3 linked regions of the Constrictibacter sp. MBR-5 genome follow. The protein of the gene in region 1 binds, or shares a complex with, the protein of each later gene. Links are inferred from orthologs where the notes say so. Each region holds a gene or a part of one and is shown in the gene's direction. Other genes may lie near its edges. The genes, in order: secY, secG and secA.

Region 1 (5,371 bases):
CATGCCGTTCCAGCAGAACTAGGGCGGAGGCAGGAGCCAATGGCAAAGAGCAGCGCCGTACAGCGGGACTTGAAGCGACGCCGGCTTGCCAAGCAGTTCGGCGGCAAGCGCGAAGCGCTCAAGTCGATCATCATGGACAAGTCGATCCCGCTCGAGGACCGTTTCGTCGCCCAGCTTCGGCTTGCCGAGCTGCCGCGCAACGGATCGCGGACGCGGATCCGCAACCGCTGCGAAGTCTCCGGGCGTCCGCGCGGCTATTATCGCAAGTTCCGTATGTCGCGCATCGCGCTCCGTGAACTGGCCTCCCAGGGCCAGATCCCGGGCGTGGTGAAGTCGAGCTGGTAGTAAGGAGGGCATGGGCCCATGGCATTGAGCGATCCGCTCGGCGACCTGTTGACCCGTATCCGTAACGGACAGCAGGCGCGGCTGAACACGGTGCGGTCGCCGGGTTCCAATCTGCGCACGCGTCTTCTCGACGTGTTGCAGCGGGAGGGCTTCATCCGCGGCTACACCACGAAGTCCGCCGATGGCGGCTTCGCCGAACTCGTCATCGAGTTGAAGTACAACGAGGGCGAGCCGGTCATCCGTCACATCTCGCGTGTGTCGAAGCCTGGCCGGCGCGTCTATTCGAAGATCAAGGACCTGAAGCCGTTCCAGGGCGGCCTCGGTATCTCGATCCTGTCCACGCCGCGCGGCGTCATGTCCGACCATGAGGCACGCGCGCAGAATGTGGGCGGCGAAGTCCTCTGCCAGGTGTTCTAGGAGCAAGGTGCGCCCATGTCGCGCGTAGGCAAATATCCCGTGACCGTGCCGGCCGGGACCACCGTACAGGTGGCCGACGGCACGATCGAGGCGAAGGGCAAGCTCGGGCAGCGTAGTCTGAAGCTGGTCGACGAGGTCGAGGCTGTGCTCGAAGAGGGCAAGCTCTGGATCAAGCCGCGCTCGGACTCCCAGCGTGCGCGCATGATGTGGGGCACCTACCGCGCCCTGGCGCAGTCGCTGGTGACCGGCGTCTCGGAGGGCTTCACCAAGGCGCTCGAGATCAGCGGCGTCGGCTACCGTGCGGCGGTCGAGGGCAAGACCCTCAAGCTGCAGCTCGGTTACAGCCACGACGTGATCTTCCCGATCCCGTCGGACGTGCAGATCAAGACCGAGCGGCCGACGGCCATCGCGGTGTCCGGCATCGACCGGCAGCGCGTCGGGCAGGTCGCCGCGGAGATCCGTGCGTATCGCGGCCCGGAGCCCTATAAGGGCAAGGGCATCCGCTATGCGGACGAGACGATCCTGCGCAAAGAAGGCAAGAAGAAGTAAGGACCGGGGCAATGCTGAGCAGCAGACAACTTCAAGTACGCCGCCGGCTGCGGATCCGCGCCGCGCTGCGGCGTCAGGGCAACGGCCGGGCGCGGCTGTCGGTGTTCCGGTCCGGACGCAACATCTACGCCCAGGTCATCGACGACGAGCGGGGCGTGACCGTCGCCTCTGCGTCCTCGCTGGACAAAGGCTTCCGCGAGGGCGGCAAGTCCGGTGCGGACAAGGCAGCGGCCGCGGAGATCGGCAAGCTGGTCGCCGAGCGAGCGCTCGCGGCCGGTGTGAAGGAAGTTGTTTTCGACCGCGGTGGCTATCGCTATCACGGCCGGGTGAAAGCCCTGGCCGAAGCCGCCCGCGAGTCCGGACTGGCGTTCTAGGAAGGCTGAAGGCATGGCACGAGGTCCAAGGCGCGAGCGCGAACGCGAAGGCCGGGAAGAGTCGGAATTCGTCGAGAAGCTCGTCTCGATCAACCGCGTCGCGAAGGTGGTGAAGGGCGGCCGGCGTTTCGGCTTCTCCGCTCTGGTCATCGCAGGCGACGGCAAGGGCCGGGTCGGCTTCGGCTCGGGCAAGGCGCGCGAAGTCCCCGAGGCGATCCGCAAGGCGACGGAGCGTGCCCGCAAGGGTATGATCCGGGTCCATCTGCGCGAGGGCCGGACATTCCACCACGACGTTCTCGGTCACTTCGGCGCCGGTCGTGTCGTCGTGCGCGCCGCACCGGTCGGCACCGGCATCATTGCCGGTGGCCCGATGCGCGCCGTGTTCGAGGCGCTCGGTGTGCATGACGTCGTCGCGAAGTCGACCGGCACGTCGAACCCGCACAACATGGTCAAGGCGACCTTCGACGCGCTGCAGAACTCGTTCTCGCCGCGCAGCGTCGCCGCCCGGCGCGGCCGCAAGGTCAGCGAAATCCTCGGCCGGCGTGGTGAGGCCGAGCCGGCCGCCCAGACCGGCACGGAGTAGGCGATGAGCGAAGCGAAATCTCAGCTGCGGGTCACCCAGATCGGCAGCCCGATCCGGCGCCCCGGCTATCAGCGGGCGACCCTGGTGGGCCTCGGCCTGAACAAGATCCGCCGCGAGCGCGTCCTCGAGGATACGCCCGCGATCCGCGGCATGCTGCGGAAGGTTCATCATCTGGTGAAGGTCGAGCCGGTTGATTGACCGGGTTTCCGACCTTAACTCCGACACACCCCTGCGTGGGCGGGACGGGACATGAAGCTCAACGAACTCCGGGACAATGACGGCGCCCGCTACAAGGCGAAGCGCCTCGGCCGTGGCATCGGCTCCGGCAAGGGCAAGACGTCCGGCAAGGGCGTCAAGGGCCAGAAGGCGCGCTCCGGCGTTGCCATCAACGGCTTCGAAGGCGGCCAGATGCCGATCTATCGGCGGCTGCCGAAGCGTGGCTTCAACAATATCCACGCGCTGTCCTTCCAGGAGATCAATGTCGGCCGCCTGCAGCAGGCGATCGATGCGGGTCGCCTCGATGCCGGCCAGAAGCTGGATTCCGAGGCGCTGATCAAGGCCGGCGTCATCCGCCGTGCCCATGACGGCCTTCGCCTGCTCGGCAAGGGCGCCATCACAAGCCGCATCGAGATCGAGGTCGCCGGTGCGTCCAAGTCGGCCGTGGATGCGGTCGAGAAGGCGGGGGGGAGTGTCATCGTCTGCGCGCCCCGCGTCGCCGCAGCGGCCGACGAGCAGGTCTGATCCCGGATGGCATCCGCCGCGGAGAGACTCGCCGCCAACGTCAATCTCGGCGCGTTCGGGAAGGCGACTGAGCTCAAGAAGCGGATCTGGTTCACGCTCGGCTGCCTGATCGTCTACCGGCTCGGCACCTACGTGCCGATTCCCGGGATCGATCCGGCAGTGCTTGCGGAGATCTTCCAGAGCCAGGCCGGCGGCCTGCTCGGGATGTTCGACATGTTCGCGGGCGGCGCCCTCGGGCGGATGACGATCTTCGCGCTGAACATCATGCCGTACATCTCCGCGGCCATCATCATGCAGTTGATGACGGCCGTGTCTCCCAAGCTGGAGGCCCTCAAGAAGGAGGGCGAGAGCGGCCGCAAGAAGATCAACCAGTACACCAGATACGGCACCGTTCTCCTCGCCACGGTTCAGGCCTATGGGCTGGCGATCGGCGTGGAGGGCATGCGCGGCCCGTCTGGTGCGGCGGTTATCGATCCTGGCCTGTTCTTCCGCTTCACCACGGTCGTCACCGTGGTGGGTGGCACCATGTTCCTGATGTGGCTGGGTGAGCAGATCACCGCGCGTGGCGTCGGCAACGGCATCTCGCTGATCATCTTCGCCGGCATCGTCGCGAACCTGCCGTCGGCGCTGGCTGCGATCCTGGAACTCGGCCGGACCGGGGCGATGTCCGCGGGTTTCATCATCTTCCTGCTGCTGATGTCGGTCCTCGTGATCGCCGTCGTCGTGTTTGTCGAGCGCGCGCAACGGCGGATCGTCGTCCAGTATCCCAAACGCCAGGTCGGCAACCGGATGTATGGCGGCGACAGCTCGCATCTGCCGCTGAAGCTGAACAGCGCTGGCGTCATCCCGCCGATCTTCGCCAGTTCGCTTCTGCTGATGCCGACGACGCTCGCCAGCTTCGCCGCATCGGGTGGCGACGGGCCGGAGTGGCTGACCAGTATCGCGGCGTATCTGGGCCACGGGCAGCCGCTGTATCTGGCGCTCTACGTCTCGATGATCGTTTTCTTCGCCTTCTTCTACACGGCGGTGGTCTTCAACCCCGAGGAGACGGCGGACAATCTCCGCAAGCACGGCGGCTTCGTTCCGGGCATTCGGCCGGGCAAGAACACAGCCGACTATCTCGACTATGTCCTGACGCGGTTGACGGTGGTGGGTGCGATCTATCTGGCCCTCGTCTGCATCCTTCCGGAGATCCTGATCTCGCAGTACTCGGTGCCCTTCTACTTCGGCGGCACGAGCCTGCTGATCATCGTCAGCGTCACGATGGACACGGTCGCGCAGATCCAGTCGCACCTCGTCGCCCACCAGTATGAGGGCCTGATCCGCAAGTCGAAGCTGAGGGGGCGTCGAGGATGAGGATTCTCGTTCTTCTCGGGCCGCCGGGGGCGGGCAAGGGCACTCAGGCGAAGCGTCTCGAGCGAGCCTACGGTATCGTGCAGCTCTCGACGGGCGATATGCTGCGTGCGGCTGTCGCCTCGGGCAGCGATCTCGGTCGCGAGGCGAAGGACGTGATGGATGCGGGCAAGCTGATGCCCGATGCCATCATGACGGAAATCATATCCGACAGGATCGAGCAGCCCGACTGTGCTAACGGGTTCATCCTGGACGGCTTCCCCCGTACGCGCGCACAAGCCGAAGCGCTCGATGCGTTGCTGGACCGGAAGGGCTTGGCGCTCGACAAGGTCGTCGAGCTCAAGGTCGACGAGCAGGCCCTGGTGGAGCGCGTCTCCGGGCGTTTCGCCTGTGCCAAGTGCGGGGCGGGCTACCACGACAAGTTCCAGCCGCCGAAGCAGGCGGGTATCTGCGACGTCTGCGGCAGTACCGAGTTCATACGCCGGGCCGACGACAACGCCGAGACCGTGCGTGCGCGACTCTCGGCCTACCGCGAACAGACCGCACCGATTCTGCCCTACTACAGGGACAAGGGCGTTCTGGTCGAAGTGGACGGCATGGCGGACATAGACGAGGTTACGCGACAGATCGAACACGTGCTGAATGGCTAGGTGCGACTAGACCGCGCGAACCACCTAGGCGCGCGGTTGACACCGCACGGATCGTCACTATTATCCTTCGGCTCGTCTTTTCGGCCGGCGGCCAATCGGCGTTTTTCCACCATGGTGCTCTGAGGAGAGGCGAACGTGGCGCGTATCGCTGGCGTCAACATCCCCACAAACAAGCGCGTCGAAATCGCGCTGACCTACATCCACGGGATCGGCCGGGCGAAAGCTCAGGAGATCTGCGGGAAGATCGCCATTCCGGCCGAGCGCCGAGTGGGAGACCTGACCGAGGATGAGGTGATCCGGATCCGTGAATCCATCGACCGTGACTATCTGGTCGAGGGTGATCTTCGTCGCGAAGTCGC
Region 2 (5,124 bases), on another replicon or contig:
TCGAGGTCCGCCACGGTGCGCGACCAGACGAGCTGCGGCTTTCCGGCGTCGTAGCACTCGCGGAACGCATCGAAGCTCGGGGTAGCGGTCACGATTGCACCTTAAGTTGGTGCGCCGGATGTCCCCGGCGCAGCTGGAAAGCGGGCGGTCTCTAGAACAGCGACTGCACGACCGTCTGGTTGATGGTAACGCCGTAGCGGGCGCGCAGCGCCTGCAGATACTGTGCGCGGATGTCGGCCGCCATGCCCTGGCTCAGCTGATCCCGGACGCCCGCCACCTCGGTGGACTCGGCCGCCGGGTCGACCTTGTCGATCTTCGTCAGCTGCGCGATCGCATAGCCGCCCGGCAGCGCCTCGACGAGCACGTCGCCCTGCTTGGCAGCGAAGACCTTGGTGACGAGTGCCGGCGGCAGGTTCATCTCCGATGCGTTGGTCGAGCGGCGCACCGCCGGCGGCGTCTCCACCGTCAGGCCCGCCTCGCTGGCCGCCGCGGACAGCGCGGTACCGCCACGCACCTGCTCGGCCAATGCCTTCGCCTTCGCCTCGGCCATCCTGTGCCGCTCGGCGGCGCGCCATCGCTGCGCCACCTGCTCGCGCACCTCGTCGAGCGGGCGTTGCCGCGCCTCGATCACGTCCTTGACGCGCACGACGTAGTAGGCGCCCTCGGGCGTCTCGACCAGCCGGCTGGTCGAGCCCGCCGATGTCTGGAAGACGGTATCCAGGAGGCCGCGCACCGTCGGCATCTCTGCGGGGGGAGCGCCGCTCTGCGTCACCCCCTGGCGCGAGATCGGCGGCAGTTCGACCAGCGGCAGGCCGAACTGGCCCGCCACGTCCTCCACGGACGCTCCGCCCGCCAGGGCATCGTCGACCTCCGTCCCCACGCCGTAGATCCGGTCGACCGCGCCCTCTCGTGCGATGTCGTCGCGAATGCGATCGCGCACTTCGGCGAGCGGCGTGACGGTGCCCGGCTTTATGTCCGTGACATGCAGGAGATGCCAGCCGAGCGGGCTGCGTACCGGCTGGGTCGTGCCGGCCGCATCGAGCGCGAAGGCGGCATCGGCGACCTCGGCCGGGAAGAGGTCGTCCTTCGTCACCGTCCCGATGTCGGTGCGGTCGGCGCCGTTGCCGGCGAGATCGGCGGCGACGGCATCGAAGCTGTCGCCATCGGCGATACGCTTGCTCGCCGCCGCGGCCGCAGCCTCGTCGGAGAAGAGCAGCTGCGAGATGTCGCGCGTACCAGGGGTCTCGAACTGGGCCTTGCGTGCCTCGTAGGCCTCCCGGATGCGATCCTCGTCGACCGACACCTCGCCCATCAGGTCTTCGGGACGCAGCAGCACCGCCACGGCGCTCCGATATTCGGGCGCCATCCAGCGCTGCTTCTCCGCCTCGTACGTCTCGGCAAGCTGTGCGTCCGTCGGCTCCGGCGGCTGGTCCGCCGCGGTGTCCGGCAGGACCACCAGTTCGACGCTGCGCGTCTCCGCCTCGTCCGCATAGATCATGCGCGCGACGTCGGCCGGTATCTCGGCGCCGGCAGTGACCGTATCGGCGACCATCCCGCGAGCCAGATCGCCGCGCATCATGGCAACGAAGCCCTCTTCGGTCAGGCCGTTGTTGAACAGGGTCTGTTCGAACCGGACCCGGTTGAACTCTCCGGTCGCCGTCGTGAACGCCGGCTCCTGCAGGATCCGATCCCGCACGATGTCGTCGGAGACCCGCACGCCCAACTCGCGGGCCTCGAGTTCGAGCAGCCGGCGATCGATCGCTTGGTTCAGCGCCTGATCCACCAGACCCAACCGCGCCGCCGTCTCGCGGTCGATGGCATTGCCGAAGCGCTGCCGAAGCTGCTCCAGCTGGCGGTTGAAGTCGCGGTTCAACTCGTCGCGCGAGATTGCGAGATCGCCCACCTCGGCGGCCGGCGCTGCAGGATCAGGGCGCAGATAGTCGCCGATCCCCCATGCGCCGAAACTGAGGATCAGGAGAAAGAAGAGCCCCTTTGCGACCCAGGATTTAGCGCCCTTGCGGAGAGTGTTGAGCATAAGCCTTCGATCGCTGCGATAGGGCGTCGCGCCGCCGGACGGAACCCGGCGGAAGCTGGCGGCATCATAGGGAGGGGGTCGGCGAGCGGCAACAACGCCCACCAGGACGTGTCTGCACTCCCCTCTCCGCTCTCCCCGCCATGCCGACCGGGATGATCCGGTGCGCCACGGCGTGCTAAATGGAAAAGGTGCGTCGTGAACGCAATGCATCGGACGAGTGAAACAGAGGAGCGCACATGAAGGCGCGTCGCCCGCTTATCGCCGGCAACTGGAAGATGAACGGCTTCGCCGTCGCCGGTACCCACCTCGCCGGCGCGCTCGTCGGCCGCGCCGCGGAGGATCCGGACATCGCCGCGGACATCGTCGTCTGCCCGCCGGCGACCCTCCTCGCCCCCGTGGGCGAAATGCTGCGCGGCACCATCATCGCGCTCGGCGGCCAGGACTGCCATCCGGAACCGAGCGGCGCCCATACCGGCGACATTGCGGCCGAGATGCTGGCCGACCTCGCCTGCGATTTCGTGATCGTCGGCCATTCGGAGCGCCGGGCGGACCACGGCGAGACCGATGCGGTGGTGCGCAGCAAGGCGGAGGCCGCAGCGCGCGCCGGCCTGATCGCCATCATCTGCGTCGGCGAAACCGAGGCGCAGCGGGATTCGGGCGAAGCGCTGGAAGTCGTGCGCGCCCAGGTGCGCGGATCCGTACCCGACGGCGCGACCGCCGAATCGGTCGTGCTGGCCTACGAGCCTGTATGGGCGATCGGCACCGGCAAGGTCGCCCAGCCGTCGGACGTGGCGGAGATGCACGCTGCGATCCGCCAGGAAATACGCGGCCTGATTCCCGACGCCGACGCCCTGCGCATCCTCTACGGCGGTTCGGTGAAGCCCGACAACGCGGCGCAGCTCCTCGCGCTGGAGGATGTGGACGGCGCCCTCGTCGGCGGCGCCAGCCTGAAGGCGGACGACTTCTGGGCGATCGCGAAAACATGTGGCTAGCCCCGGCGGCGGCAACCAACTAAAAGGGCGGCCGGGCCGAACGTGGTTCGGCCGCCACCCGCACGTCCCGGACAGCGTTCCGTCGGGCGTGCTCGTGCTTGTTTCGTCTTTGCGGATTGGTCCCGGATGATCACCGTCGTTCTCGTCATCCATATCCTGATCGCCATCGCGCTCGTGGGCGTCGTGCTGATCCAGCGCAGCGAGGGCGGCGGTCTCGGCATCGGCGGCGGCGGTGGCGGCTTCATGACCGGACGGTCAGGCGCGAATCTCCTGACGCGTTCCACGGCGGTGCTGGCGGCGCTGTTCTTCGTCACGAGCCTCTTCCTCGCCTGGCTCTCCACGGGCACGTCGCGGCCGGGTTCGATCCTCGATACCGGTCGCCCCGTGGCACCGGTCGAGCAGAGTGCGCCTGCGGCACCGGCCGAGCCGGCCGTACCGCTGTCGCGCTGAGTCTATCTGCGATGCATCGATTGGCAGTTGCCCTCCGCGCTGGAACGCGGCAGGGTCTTCGGAACGCGGGCTGAGACAGGCGCCAATGACGCGCTTCATCTTCATTACCGGCGGCGTCGCATCATCCCTGGGCAAGGGACTCGCGGCCGCCGCTCTCGGCGCGTTGCTGCAGGCACGCGGTTTTCGTGTCCGCATGCGGAAGTTCGACCCCTACCTGAACATCGACCCGGGCACGATGAGCCCGTACCAGCACGGCGAGGTCTTCGTCACCGACGACGGTGCCGAAACCGATCTCGACCTCGGCCACTACGAGCGCTACACGGGCGTGTCCGCACGCCGCAGCGACAGTGTGACCACGGGGCGGATCTACTCCACCGTGCTGGGCCGTGAGCGGCGTGGCGACTATCTTGGCGCGACCGTCCAGGTCATCCCGCACGTCACCGACGCCATCAAGGAATTCATCCAGGCCGACCTGGACGGCGAGGACTTCGTTCTGTGCGAGGTCGGCGGCACGGTCGGCGACATCGAGAGCCTCCCCTTCCTCGAGGCGATCCGGCAGCTGCGCAACGAACTCGGCGCGGAGCAGACGCTTTTCGTGCATCTGACCCTGGTGCCCTGGATCCCCTCGGCGGGCGAACTGAAGACCAAGCCGACGCAGCATTCGGTGAAGGAGCTGCTGAGCGTCGGCATCCAGCCGGACATCCTGCTCTGCCGCTGCGACCGCGAGATTTCGCGCGAGTCGCGCCGCAAGATCGCGCTCTTCTGCAACATCCGCGAATCCTGCGTGATCCCGGCGCTCGACGTGGAGACCGTCTACGCCGCCCCGATCAGCTATCACGAGGCCGGGTTCGACGTGGAGGTGTTCCGCCACTTCGGGATCGAGGTCGCGGGCGAGCCCGACATGAGCCGCTGGACGGAGATCGTCGAGCGCACCCTCAATCCCGAGGGTGAGGTCACCATTGCGGTCGTCGGCAAGTACACCGAGCTCAAGGACGCCTACAAGTCGCTGATCGAGGCTCTCAACCACGGCGGCATCGCCCACCGGGTGCAGGTGAACTGCGACTGGATCGAGGCGGAGATCTTCGAGACCGAGGGTGCGATCGAGCGGCTGGAGCGGGTCGACGGCATCCTGGTTCCGGGTGGCTTCGGCGAGCGCGGCACGCCCGGCAAGATCGAGGCGGCGCGCTTCGCGCGCGAGCACAACATCCCCTATTTCGGCATCTGCTTCGGCATGCAGATGGCGGTGATCGAGGCGGCGCGGAACCTGGTCGGGCTGAAGGGCGCGAGTTCGACGGAGTTTGGTCCGTGCGAGCATCCGGTGGTCGGCCTGCTGACCGAATGGACCCGCGGCAACACCGTCGAGCGCCGCAACGCCGAGGGCGAGTTGGGCGGCACCATGCGGCTGGGCGCCTATCCGGCGCATCTGCTGCCGGGCAGCGCCGTCGCCGAGGTCTATGGCTGCACGGAGATCCAGGAGCGGCACCGTCACCGCTACGAGGTCAACGTGAACTACAAGCGCCAGCTCGAGGAGGCCGGAATGACCTTCTCCGGCATGTCGCCTGACGGCGTTCTGCCGGAGATCGTCGAGTATCCCGACCATCCCTGGTTCATCGGCGTTCAGTTCCATCCGGAACTGAAGTCGAAGCC
Region 3 (5,725 bases), on another replicon or contig:
GGAGATCAGCACCCCCGAGGCCTTCTGCGGCGCCGCCTGAACGCCCCCGCTCTACCGCCGCCGTTCCGCTCCCTCGAACAGCACTTGCTCGCGGCGCGCGCCGTCGGCGGCGACCGCCTCGAAATCGGCTGGGTCGAGGCGCGCGGTCGGCGGCGGCACCACGCGGAAATGGCCGAAGCGGTCCTCGCCCGCGACCAGCGCCACCTCGGTGTCGGGGCCGGATCGGCCCCGCATCGACGGCGCGATGTAGCGGATGGCCGCCCCGATGCGGCGGTCGCCCGTCTGGTTCGGGCCGGAGGCGTGGAACAGGTGGCCGTGGTGCAGCGACGCCTGCCCCGGCTTCAGCACCACGTCGACCGCGTCCCGCTCGTCGACCTCGACCGCGATCTCCTGGCCGCGCGTCAGCAGGTTGTCGGCGGCGAAGCTGTCCGCGTGCGGCACGATGTTCCGCCGGTGGCTGCCGGCGACGAAGCGCATGCAGCCGCTCTCCGGCGTCGCCGGCGACAGCGCCACCCACAGCGTGACCTCGTCCGCCTGGTCCAGGCCCCAATAGGTCAGGTCCTGGTGCCAGCTCACATAGTTCGGCGTGTTCGCCTCCTTGATGAACAGGCCGGAGCCCCAGACCATCAGGTCCGGCCCCAGCACGGCCGACGCCGCCGCCACCATCCTCGGATGCCGGATCAGCGCGTCGAAGGACGGCAGCAGCCGGGCGGGGTAGCCCCGGACCATTCCGAGCTTGCGCTTGTCGGCCCGTACCGCATCCTCGGCGGCCTCCAGGTCGGCGCGCAGGCCTGCCGCCTCGTCCGCGGACAGGATATCGAGCGGGAAGACGAAGCCGTCGCGCGCATAGGCCGCGCCGATGGTCGAAGCGGGTGTCGCAGCGGATGTCGGGGCGATCTTGTTCATCCTGGGTTCTCCCTCCGCACAGGGCGGGCCGATCGGCGGTTCGTGGCGGTTCTCGTGGCGACCGCGCTTGGCTCGGATGGTGCATCGGGCGCGCCTGATCGGCAACGGGCTCGGCAACCGGGGCTGCATCCGCCGGCGGCCTCGCTTCTTCGCGTCCGCCTGCGCCAGGGCGTTTCGTTGACACTCCCTTGCCTGCGGCTTATCTGTCCGGAGCGTCGCCCGAGGCCGGCTCGACGCGCCGGCCGACGCGTCCCAGCGCCTTTCCACCAGAGGAAAACTGCATGCTCGGCGCCCTCGCCAAGCGCATCTTCGGTTCATCGAACGACCGGTTCGTGAAACGACTGCAGCCGAACGTTGCAGCGATCAATGCGCTCGAGCCGGAAATCGCGGGCCTGACCGACGAGGAGCTGCGCGCGCGCACCCTCTGGTTCCGCGAGCGCCTCTCCAAGGGAGAGACGCTGGACGACCTGATGATCGAGGCCTTCGCCACCGTGCGCGAGGCCGCCAAGCGCGTCCTCGGCCAGAGGCATTTCGACGTGCAGCTGATGGGCGGCATGGTGCTGCACCAGGGCATGATCGCCGAGATGCGCACCGGCGAGGGCAAGACGCTGGTCGGCACGCTGCCGGTCTATCTCAACGCCCTGTCGGGCAAGGGCGTGCACGTCGTCACCGTGAACGACTATCTCGCCCGTCGCGACGCCGAGTGGATGGGCCAGATCTACGCCTTCCTCGGCCTCTCGGTCGGCTGCATCCTGCACGGCCTCTCCGACGAGCAGCGCCGCGCCCAGTACGCCGCCGACATCACCTACGGCACCAACAACGAGTTCGGCTTCGACTATCTGCGCGACAACATGAAGTTCCGCCTGGAGGATATGTGCCAGCGGCCCTTCAATTTCGCGATCGTCGACGAGGTCGACTCCATCCTGATCGACGAGGCGCGCACGCCGCTGATCATCTCCGGCGCCGCCGAGGCCTCGTCCGAGCTCTACAAGATCGTCGACGGCCTCGTCCGCCACCTCCAGCCGGAGCACTTCGAGAAGGACGAGAAGATCCGCGCCGTCACCCTCACGGACGCCGGCCAGGAGCGCGTCGAAGAGATGCTGCGCGAGCGCGGCCTGCTGCAGGGCGCCCTCTACGACGTGCACAACATCAGCCTCGTCCACCACGCCAACCAGGCGCTGCGCGCGAACGTCCTGTTCCACCGCGACACCGACTACATGCTGAAGGACGGCAAGGTCGTCATCATCGACGAGTTCACCGGCCGCGCGATGGAGGGTCGGCGCTATTCCGACGGCCTGCACCAGGCGCTGGAGGCGAAGGAAGGCGTCGAGGTCCAGACCGAGAATCAGACGCTCGCGTCGATCACCTTCCAGAACTACTTCCGGATGTACCCGAAGCTGGCCGGCATGACCGGCACGGCGATGACCGAGGCGAACGAGTTCGCCGAGATCTACAAGCTCGAGGTCATCGACATCCCGACCAACGTCCCGGTCATCCGCATCGACCATGACGACGAGGTCTACCGGACGACGGCGGAGAAGAACGAGGCGATCCTCGACCAGATCGAGGAGTGCTACAAACGCGGCCAGCCGATCCTGGTCGGCACCGTGTCGATCGACAAGTCGGAGCGGCTGTCCGAGCTGCTGAAGGCGCGCGGGATCCCCCATCACGTCCTGAACGCCCGCTATCACGAGCAGGAGGCGTTCATCGTCTCCCAGGCGGGGCGGCCCGGCGCGGTGACGATCGCCACCAACATGGCCGGCCGCGGCACCGACATCCAGCTCGGCGGCAACGCCGACATGCTGATCCGCCAGCAGCTCGCCGATGTCACGGACGAGGCCGAGTACTGGCGCCGCGCCGAGGAGATCCGCGCCGAGGTGGCCGAGGCGAAAAAGGCGGCGCTCGCCGCCGGCGGCCTCTTCGTGCTGGCGACCGAGCGGCACGAGAGCCGGCGCATCGACAACCAGCTGCGCGGCCGTTCCGGCCGCCAGGGCGACCCCGGCGCCTCGAAATTCTACCTCGGCCTCGAAGACGACCTGATGCGCATCTTCGGGTCGGAGCGGATGGACACCATGCTGCGCCGGCTCGGCCTGAAGCAGGGCGAGGCGATCATCCATCCCTGGATCAACAAGGCCCTGGAGAAGGCGCAGCAGAAGGTCGAGGCGCGCAACTTCGACATCCGCAAGAACCTGCTCAAGTTCGACGACGTGATGAACGACCAGCGCAAGGTCGTCTACGAGCAGCGCCGCGACATCATGCGCGCCCCCGACGTGCACGAGACCATCGTCGACATGCGCCGCGAGGTCGTCGACAACCTGGTCGGCCGCTTCATCCCCGAAAAGGCGCTGCCGGAGCAGTGGGAAGCGGCGAGCCTGCACGAGGAGCTGCTGCGCATCACCGGCATCGACTTCCCCGTCGTCGCATGGGCGGCCGAGGAAGGCATCGCCGACGACGAGATCCGCGAGCGCATCAACGGCGCCATCGACCGCCGCATGGCCGAGAAGTCGGCCAACTGGGGCCCGGAGATGATGCGCTTCGTCGAGAAGAGCGTCCTGCTCCAGCTGCTCGACCAGGTCTGGAAGGACCATCTGCTGGCGCTCGACCATCTGCGCCAGGGCATCGGCCTGCGCGCCTATGCCCAGAAGGATCCGCTGAACGAGTACAAGAGCGAGGCGTTCGAACTGTTCGACGCCATGCTGTCGCGCCTGCGCGAGCAGGTGACCGGCACGCTCTGCCACGTCGAGGTCCAGCAGGGCCCGGCCGAGGACGTGATGCCGCAGGAGCCGGACGACGCTACCTGGCGGGAAACGCGCCAGGACCCGGCCTTCGCCGACCAGCCGCAGGATGACGGCGACACCGCGGTCGCAACGCGCCCCGCCGCACGGCGGATGGTCGCCGCCGCTGCCGCGGACATCGACCCGGAGGACCCGTCGACCTGGGGCAAGGTGTCGCGCAACGCCCCCTGCCCCTGCGGCTCCGGCAAGAAGTTCAAGCAGTGCCACGGCCGCTTCGCCTGATGTCCGCGTAGGAACGTCCGCCTCCCGGGCCACCGCGGGGGCATAGCGACCACCTCCGCCCACTGGCGATTCTGCCGCGTCTCACGCAACATGGGACCGACCAGAAAAAACAGAGGGAACGGCGCGATGGATGGTACCCCGACCGATCTGACGCAGGAGACGGTCGCCACGACGTGGCTCGGCGACTTCAGGGCGGCCTTGGAGTCGGGCGACGCCGCGCGGGTCGCCGCGCTTTTCGCCGAAGACTGTCACTGGCGCGACCTCCTCGCCTTCGGCTGGGACCTGCGCACCACGTCCGGCGCCGACGCCATCGCGGCGCGGATCGTCCCCGCGTCCGCCGAGGTGGCGCCCGTCGGACTGGCGCTCGCCGAGCACCGGACGCCGCCGCGGCGGGTCCATCGCGCCGGCACCTCCTGCACCGAGGCCATCTTCGCTTTCGAGACCAACGTCGGCCCCTGCACCGGCGTCGTGCGCTTGGTGTCCGAAGGGAACGCGACGCGCGCCTGGACCCTGATGACCGGGCTGGACGAGATCCGCGGCCATGAGGATCCGGCGAACGGCAAGCGTTGGCAGAACGTCGACTGGAAGCGCAATTTCGGCGGCGAGAACTGGCTCGACCGCCGCAACAAGGCGCGCGCCTTTGCCGACCGCGACCCCGCCGTGCTGGTGGTCGGGGCGGCGCAGTCCGGCCTGACGATCGCGGCGCGGCTGGGCCTGCTCGGCGTCGACACACTGGTGGTGGACCGGGACGAGCGGATAGGCGACAGCTGGCGCCGCCGCTACCATGCCCTGACGCTGCACAACGAGACGCGCGTCAACCACCTGCCCTACATGCCGTTCCCGCCGTCCTGGCCGGTGTTCATCCCCAAGGACATGCTGGCCAACTGGTTCGAGATCTATGCCGAGGCGATGGAGCTCAACGTCTGGACCGGCACCGAACTGGTCTCGGGCAGCTGGGACGAGGCGGCCGGCTGCTGGGAGGCGGTACTGAAGCGCGCCGACGGCTCCGAGCGCCGCATGCGGCCACGCCACATCGTCTTCGCCAACGGCGTCAGCACCACGCCGATCATGCCGGACCTGCCCGGCCTGAAGGACTTCCGCGGGACGGTGCGCCATTCCGGCCGGTACGGCAGCGGCCTCGACTGGCAGGGCAAGCGCGCGCTGGTTATCGGCACCGGTACGTCCGGCCACGACGTGGCGCAGGATCTCGCGGTATCGGGTGCCGCGTCGGTGACCCTGGTTCAGCGCAGCCCGACCCTGGTCGTCAGCCTGAAGGAAGCACAGGCGCCCTATGCCCTCTACGACGAGGAGATCCCGTTCGAGGACAAGGACCTGCTCGCCGTCTCCTCGCCCTTCCCGGTCTATCGCCGTGCGCACCAGATGATCACCGAGAAGAACCGGATCGCCGACAAGGCGATGCTCGACGGCCTGGAGCGGCACGGCTTCCGCCTCACCTCAGGCGAGGACGGCTCGGGCTGGCAGATCATGTATCAGAGCCGGGGCGGCGGTTACTATTTCGACGCCGGCTGCTCCGAGATGATCGTCGACGGCCGCATCGGCCTCGTCCAGTACGACGACATAGAACGCTTCGGACCGGACGGCGCCGTCATGAAGGACGGCAGCACGCTTCCCGCCGACCTCATCGTGCTCGCCACCGGCTACGAGGGACAGGCGGCGTCGGCGCGACGGATCCTCGGCGACGCCGTGGGCGACCGCATCGGCAAGGTCTGGGGCTTCGACGAGGAGGGCGAACTCCACGGCATGTGGCGACCCACCGGCCAGAAGGGCGTCTGGTTCCACGC

The links.
Region 2: secY (region 1) and secG share a complex: the UniProt entries of both Escherichia coli proteins name them as parts of the sec protein translocase complex. The link is inferred for Constrictibacter sp. MBR-5 from one-to-one orthologs.
Region 3: the proteins of secY (region 1) and secA are in contact, whole or in part, in a crystal structure (PDB 3DIN), measured with the Thermotoga maritima proteins. The link is inferred for Constrictibacter sp. MBR-5 from one-to-one orthologs. Residues at the interface, in WP_004081795.1 of Thermotoga maritima: Glu108, Gly109, Glu110, Glu111, Ala236, Glu237, Arg238, Arg239, Ile240, Thr241, Ile242, Gln243, Tyr244, Ala245, Arg246, Arg247, Val248, Thr249, Gly250, Arg251, Arg252, Val253, Tyr254, Gly256, Ala257, Ser258, Thr259, Tyr260, Leu261, Pro262; in WP_004082002.1 of Thermotoga maritima: Glu261, Ala262, Arg263, Lys300, Ala301, Arg302, Thr303, Ile304, Ile305, Leu323, Tyr324, Asp325, Pro326, Val329, Ser330, Tyr333, Ile336, Lys340, Phe345, Val349, Glu363, Phe364, Tyr374, Ser375, Gly376, Gly377, Glu393, Ile395, Thr482, Ser483.

What each region holds. Positions count from the first base shown.
Region 1 is NZ_JBEPTK010000010.1:178,197-183,567, reverse strand. What follows is about bases 2,263-5,190. They hold secY (preprotein translocase subunit SecY), read left to right. Parts: upstream 2,263-3,015; coding sequence 3,016-4,365; downstream 4,366-5,190. Other genes in these bases: rpsM (30S ribosomal protein S13), read left to right, coding at 5,148-5,190; ABIE65_RS19450 (adenylate kinase), read left to right, coding at 4,362-5,012; rplO (50S ribosomal protein L15), read left to right, coding at 2,518-3,009; rpmD (50S ribosomal protein L30), read left to right, coding at 2,272-2,466; rpsE (30S ribosomal protein S5), read left to right, coding at 2,263-2,268. Also shown: rplE (50S ribosomal protein L5), read left to right, coding at 1-22; rpsN (30S ribosomal protein S14), read left to right, coding at 40-345; rpsH (30S ribosomal protein S8), read left to right, coding at 364-762; rplF (50S ribosomal protein L6), read left to right, coding at 778-1,311; rplR (50S ribosomal protein L18), read left to right, coding at 1,323-1,685; more of rpsE, read left to right, coding at 1,699-2,262; more of rpsM, read left to right, coding at 5,191-5,371. UniProt on the Escherichia coli protein: The central subunit of the protein translocation channel SecYEG. Consists of two halves formed by TMs 1-5 and 6-10.
Region 2 is NZ_JBEPTK010000001.1:127,738-132,861, forward strand. What follows is about bases 2,135-4,815. They hold secG (preprotein translocase subunit SecG), read left to right. Parts: upstream 2,135-3,153; coding sequence 3,154-3,477; downstream 3,478-4,815. Other genes in these bases: tpiA (triose-phosphate isomerase), read left to right, coding at 2,272-3,027; pyrG (CTP synthase), read left to right, coding at 3,563-4,815. Outside these bases: trpE (anthranilate synthase component I), read right to left, coding at 1-92; ABIE65_RS00600 (peptidylprolyl isomerase), read right to left, coding at 152-2,035; more of pyrG, read left to right, coding at 4,816-5,124. UniProt on the Escherichia coli protein: Subunit of the protein translocation channel SecYEG. Overexpression of some hybrid proteins has been thought to jam the protein secretion apparatus resulting in cell death; while this may be true it also results in FtsH-mediated degradation of SecY.
Region 3 is NZ_JBEPTK010000008.1:71,126-76,850, forward strand. What follows is about bases 842-4,123. They hold secA (preprotein translocase subunit SecA), read left to right. Parts: upstream 842-1,187; coding sequence 1,188-3,923; downstream 3,924-4,123. Other genes in these bases: ABIE65_RS16915 (phytanoyl-CoA dioxygenase family protein), read right to left, coding at 842-906; ABIE65_RS16925 (FAD-dependent oxidoreductase), read left to right, coding at 4,050-4,123. Outside these bases: ABIE65_RS16910 (hypothetical protein), read left to right, coding at 1-40; more of ABIE65_RS16915, read right to left, coding at 52-841; more of ABIE65_RS16925, read left to right, coding at 4,124-5,725. UniProt on the Escherichia coli protein: Required for protein export, interacts with the SecYEG preprotein conducting channel.